DNA from 2 places in the Vibrio pelagius genome. Region 2 is predicted to be linked to the other one. Evidence: predicted binding sites of a transcription regulator. Region 2 holds the regulator's gene; the other holds the start of a gene.
What was found. Region 2 encodes CRP, which controls carbon source genes, mostly activating them, when cyclic AMP is high. Its sites were predicted from a motif close to TGTGANNNNNNTCACA; they were not measured.
Positions count from the first base shown of each region.

Region 1: vsple_RS16900 (NupC/NupG family nucleoside CNT transporter) is a predicted target of CRP. The motif match lies at 1,196-1,211, and genes of this name have one in related genera.

Region 1 is NZ_AP025504.1:605,982-609,171, reverse strand. Features, by position in the region: gene vsple_RS16905 (HD-GYP domain-containing protein) at 1-1,118, shown strand, start outside; gene vsple_RS16900 (NupC/NupG family nucleoside CNT transporter) at 1,479-2,687, shown strand; gene vsple_RS16895 (hypothetical protein) at 2,940-3,190, shown strand, end outside.
Region 2 is NZ_AP025503.1:2,872,804-2,875,993, forward strand. Features, by position in the region: gene vsple_RS12800 (YheU family protein) at 1-88, shown strand, start outside; gene vsple_RS12805 (phosphoribulokinase) at 166-1,035, shown strand; gene crp (cAMP-activated global transcriptional regulator CRP) at 1,277-1,909, shown strand; gene vsple_RS12815 (DUF1338 domain-containing protein) at 2,073-2,864, opposite strand; gene astD (succinylglutamate-semialdehyde dehydrogenase) at 3,072-3,190, opposite strand, start outside.

The DNA of each region.
Region 1 (3,190 bases), on a different replicon from region 2:
CCCAACTTGCCTTTTCGCTTGGGCTTATCCACGACTGTGGAGTGTCTCAGATAGATGAACAGCTCAGCCTCATCGCTGAATTTATACCAGACTCTACGCATCACCACTGTAAGAAGGGCTATCAGATACTCAAAGAGTGTCCGGTACTCTCCATCTTTGCTAAACCTGTGCTATATCACCATACTCCGTGGAATGAACTGAAAGATTTACCAATTAGTCAACTAGAGAAAGAGCTAGCAGCCGTTGTGATGCTAGCGGATCGGGTCGATTACCTATGCGGTGTCGCGTCTGCAGACCGTTTTGGTAACCTAACGCCTGCTGGCAAGACTTACATTATTGAGCGCTTAACTGAACAGGCAGACCTTTTGTTTGAGACCAACCTGGTTCAGCACATGTGTGAGTTGGTCGATACTGATGATTTCTGGTTCTCTATGGATGTGTCCTACATTCAGATCATGAGCGACAGGTTTGAGCCAGTCCCGTTCTTTTCTCAGCAAATGTCACTAGATGAGACGGTCGCTTTCGCAGAGTTCATTGCCAACGTGGTCGATGCTAAGAGCTCTTTTACGTTTAAGCATTCGTTGAAAGTAGGGCAGTTGTCAGAGTACCTAGGGAAACAGTTAGGTTACTCCTATACAACGCAGAGAAAACTATATCTGGCTGGACTCGTGCACGATATCGGTAAGCTGCAAACGCCACGAGAGATCTTACATAAGCCGGGGCCTCTTACTCCAGAAGAATACTGTTGTATTAAGCGACATGCGACAGACTCGCGCTTTGCTCTGCATGAGTTATTTAGTTCGCCGCAAATTTGTGAGTGGGCTTCCAACCACCACGAGCGTCTTGACGGCTCGGGCTATCCGATGGGTAAAACGGCCGAGCAGCTTGATAGGCCAAGTCGGATTGTGGCGGTTGTTGATGTATTTCAAGCGTTAACACAATCTCGTCCTTATCGCCCAGGAATGAGCTTAGAGCAAACGTTGGCGATATTGGAGGATCATGTGCAAAACCACAAACTCGATGCAGAAGTTTTCAACTGCTTAAAAAAACACGCGCAATACTGCTTTGAATTGTCAACTGACAAGTGTCGTGATGTACAGGTTAGCGCAACTTTTTAACGATGTTTTTTTACAAAGCTCATCAAATTTGAACGAATTGATGCAATTTTAATCGCGCGATCGTTTGCGTTAAAAAATGTGATGAAAGTCTCATTGAGTTGTTTATACTTCTCTTCCGGTTTTAAGCCGGTGCTTAGCCAATACAAGCCGTCACATGGATATGTGAATGACCCCACGGACCGGACCAGCTGCGTTCCACTGCTTGTATAAGGTGATCTTACATGAACAATTCGTTGTTACATTCGTTAACGTTGTTAACACCCTCTTCGCGTAGCGTATTGCTTGCGATTCTTTGTCCTTTTCCTTTGATGTCATTCGCTTGGCTCATGCTCACTCTTTAAGGATTTCTAGGACAATTTTATGAATATTTTATTTGGTTTTGTTGGTGTTTTTGCACTAATCGCTTGCGCGTATTTGCTATCTGAGAGCCGCTCGGCGATCAACTGGAAAACGGTAATTCGTGCCTTTCTACTTCAAATTAGTTTTGCTGCTTTAGTGCTATATTTTCCTTGGGGACAAATGGCGTTAACAAGTTTAAGTAGCGGCGTATCAAGCTTACTTGGCTTTGCAGATGCGGGTATCTCATTTCTTTTTGGTGGCCTTGCTACTGAAGGGTTTATCTTCGCAGTGCGTGTACTTCCTATTATCATCTTCTTTAGCGCGCTGATTTCTGCACTTTACTATCTGGGTGTGATGCAGAAAGTAATCCAAGTTCTAGGTGGTGCTGTTCAGAAACTGTTGGGTACGAGTAAAGCAGAGTCTTTGGTTGCTACTGGTAATATTTTCCTTTCTCAAGGCGAGTCGCCACTTCTTATTCGTCCTTTCTTAAAATCAATGACTCGTTCAGAGCTATTCGCAGTGATGGCTGGTGGTATGGCATCGGTCGCGGGCAGCGTGTTAGGGGGGTATGCTGGTCTAGGTGTTGAACTTAAGTACCTTATTGCAGCAAGCTTTATGGCCGCGCCGGGTAGTCTACTAATGGCTAAAATTATTGTGCCTGAACTTGATACACCAAGTAGTTACGACAATATTGAACTAGACAAAGCTGACCAAAGTAATGTGATCGACGCGTTAGCAAGTGGCGCAATGAACGGTATGAAAGTGGCGGTTGCGGTTGGTACTATGCTGATTGCTTTCGTTAGTGTTATCGCGATGGTGAACACAGGTCTTGAGAGCTTAGGTGAAGCGGTTGGCTTTACTGGTATCACTCTACAAGCGGTATTTGGTTACCTATTCTCACCATTGGCGTGGGTTATCGGCATTCCAAGTGATGAAGTGCTAATGGCAGGCTCTTACATTGGTCAAAAGATCATTATGAATGAGTTTGTTGCTTTCATCGATTTCGTCGAGAACAAAGCGTTACTTTCAGAGCACAGCCAAGTGATCATCACGTTTGCATTGTGTGGCTTTGCGAACATCGGTTCTATTGCGATTCAATTAGGTTCTATCGGTGTTATCGCTCCTGAGCGTCGTGCTGAGGTGGCAAACCTTGGTCTTAAAGCGGTTGCAGCAGGTACATTGGCTAACCTAATGAGCGCATGCTTAGCGGGTATCTTTATCTTGCTATAACCTGCGGTTACTCTTTCTCTCAGTTGCCGTCTTTATGACGATGCGAGAGCAGCAGAGTAGAACCATATATCTATTTAACGGGCACTTGGGTTCTCCCCTTAAGTGCCCGTTTTTTTGTTTTTGCGTTGTTCACTATGGAAAAATCAGTATCGCTCATAAGGGGAATAGTGAGGTCAATCTATCTCGTATATACTTCGAAGGTGCTTAACCCTAGAAGCGCTGTTTTATCCTGCTATTTAAGAAAGGCTTTTTATGAAAACAAGAGTATGTATTGGCTTGCTGTTTGCTACTTCATTAATATCAGCTCTGATTTTTTTGTTGGCGGGTGATAGCCATTTTCCAGTGACGCAGTGGCCTAAAGAAGCGTATCTAGGTTTGGTATTTAGCGTGGTCTGGGGTGGCGGTGTAATGGCAAGTGTCGCTTACGTTTTTTCTGCGATGGTTTTTATCACGGTAGCTGTGGTGGGCTATGCCATTGGCTACAAGGTTGGCAGTTATTTACC
Region 2 (3,190 bases):
AAAACAGCAATTGCAATCTGGGGAAGCGAGTATTGTTTTTTCTGAACTGCACGAAACCGTCGATATCCAACTCACAAAACGCTTCTAGGCTGCCATAAAAAAATAGCCGTGTTATAGTGGAAAACGATTGCTAACAAGTAAGTTATTCTAACGACAAGGGTTGTCATGTCCGCTAAACATCCAATTATTGCGGTTACGGGTTCTTCAGGAGCCGGTACCACCACTACCTCAGAAGCCTTCCGAAAAATGTTCAATATGATGGACGTGAAGGCTGCTTGGGTTGAAGGGGATAGTTTTCACCGCTTCACTCGACCAGAGATGGACGTCGAGATCCGCAAAGCGCGTGAGCAAGGGAAACACATCAGCTACTTCGGTCCGCAAGCCAACGATTTCGGCGCATTAGAAGAGTTTTTCCGCAAATACGGTAACGAAGGTACAGGACAAGTTAGACGCTACCTACACACCTTTGACGAAGCAGTACCTTACAATCAAATGCCAGGCACTTTTACTCCTTGGCAAGAGATCCCAGAAAACTCTGATGTGATGTTTTACGAAGGCCTACATGGTGGGGTTGTCGATGGTGATGTCAATGTATCGCAACACGTTGACCTGCTGATTGGCATGGTGCCCATCGTTAACCTAGAGTGGATTCAAAAATTCGTCCGAGATACACGTGATCGCGGGCACTCACGTGAAGCGGTGATGGATTCCATTGTTCGTTCAATGGACGACTATCTCAACTACATCACTCCACAGTTTTCGCGTACCCATATCAATTTTCAGCGAGTACCGACTGTTGATACTTCCAACCCACTTAACGCAAAAGGCATCCCTAGTCTTGACGAAAGTTTCGTTGTTATTCGTCTGCGTGGTATCAAAAACGTCGACTTCCCGTACCTGCTCGCTATGATTGATGGCTCATTTATGTCTCGTCACAATACACTCGTTGTGCCTGGCGGGAAAATGAGCTTTGCTATGGAGCTCATTGTAAGACCAATCTTACAACAGCTCATTGAAACGGGAAAAATCGGCTAACGGAATGGCGTTCTGGTTGATTACTTTTCATACCGTGATCATGTGCACAATTTTGCGTAAAAAATCGTAGCTAGGTCACGATTAAAATCAAGAAATAGTGACTGAAAAAGGATACTATTCTTAACCGAAACACAAGATAGCTTGCAGCACAGAACAAGTGCTCTTATCCTAAGAAGTCAAATTCAGGCTTAGCTAAAATATGGAAAGCGGCAAGCATACCCTGCAGAGGAAGTGAGATATTATGGTTCTAGGTAAACCTCAAACCGATCCAACATTAGAGTGGTTCCTTTCACACTGTCATATTCATAAGTACCCTTCAAAGAGTACTCTGATTCACGCTGGTGAAAAGGCAGAGACCCTGTACTACATCGTGAAAGGTTCTGTGGCAGTTCTTATCAAAGACGAAGAAGGTAAGGAGATGATTCTTTCTTACCTAAACCAAGGCGACTTTATCGGCGAGCTTGGCCTATTCGAAGAAGACCAAGAGCGTACTGCATGGGTTCGTGCAAAATCTCCTTGTGAAGTTGCGGAGATTTCTTTCAAGAAATTCCGTCAACTTATCCAAGTGAACCCAGACATCCTGATGCGTCTTTCTGCTCAAATGGCAAGCCGTCTACAAGTTACCAGCCAAAAAGTTGGTGACTTAGCGTTCCTTGACGTTACTGGCCGTATTGCACAAACGCTACTAAACCTAGCGAAACAACCTGATGCGATGACTCACCCAGATGGCATGCAAATCAAGATCACTCGTCAAGAGATCGGTCAGATTGTTGGCTGTTCGCGCGAGACAGTAGGTCGTATCTTGAAGATGCTAGAAGAGCAAAACCTAATTTCTGCTCACGGTAAAACTATCGTTGTTTACGGTACGCGTTAATCTCGATTAACCGATAAAAATTCAAAAGCCACCAAATGCGAATTTGGTGGCTTTTTCTTTATTGAGATACGAGATACGAGATACGAAAAGAACTCACAGAGTCCTATGTGGAAACTGTCCCGAAGCGAAACGTACCGCATCTCTATGGCTAACGTATCTTTCTTTAACCGTTAGTGCTCTCAAAGATTTTGTCAGCCGATGCTGCAACAAAACCGGTGTAGAGATCGCCATTCGCCATTGGGTAGCGCTTAGCAAACTCATAGAAGCCACCAGGCACCAATTCAGTCCCCTCAGAGAACTCTACCTTCACTTTATCTGCCATTGTTGATGACTGCTCTAACAGCACCTCTGGAGAGCCTTTCACTTGGCCGCCAACACTGTTGATTGTAAAGCCAGACTCACTCAGGTGATCATTCACGGCTTGCACCTCAGAGAACGCATTTAACTGGTTCACACTCACGGTAAAGTGGTTAGCACCATAACCATGCGCGGCTAACCAAGACGCGTATTCGCTCTCTGTCGCCAGTTGTTTGTAATCTTGGAAATCCAAGTCCCACAGACGACCGCCATATAGGAAATCCTGCCCCTCTAGCTTGCTTGCATCCACTTGCGCAACCAACTTAGCCACGATCGCTTGTAGCTCTGCAGAACACTCTTCCACTTTCAGCTCACTAATGAACACTTTGGGTTGGGTTGGATCTGGGTGTTCAAAGTGCTTAGCCACGAGTTTCTTGCTTTCAAACAGGTAGTCACCACACGCTTTGTAACCAAGTGCTAAGAAAGGTTTAGCCAGCGTCTCGATCCCCAAAGGCGCAACATTAAACGTACGCAACGCGATGTGATCATTGATAAGGTCTTCCTCTTCTTTCAACAGCTGATGTACCTTCTCAGCAGATGGGCAGAGGCGTTCGATGTAGTCATCCCAGAGGGATTTGAACAGTAGATCGGGTGTCATGGTGACTCCTTGTCGGGTTCTAGCAAGCTCAAGCTAGAGAGTTGGATTAGAAAGAGTGTGGCTGCGAGACAAAGTCAGCAGCCATCAGCTTGTGACATACTTATTTTATTGTTATATCTCGCTAGGTCAGACGCCCAGCGAGTAATCCAAAGGAGGTCAAACTTCCCTACCTCCAATTGTGATTTTTGTTGTAGGTGGCCGTTGTTGCTACAGCTCGATACCAGGGCTGAAAGTCGCTGGAAGCTGCGTTTCACGGCCTTCCATCGATGCCATTGGGTATGCACAGTAATCCGCTGCGTAGTAAGCACTCGGGCGTAGGTTGCCTG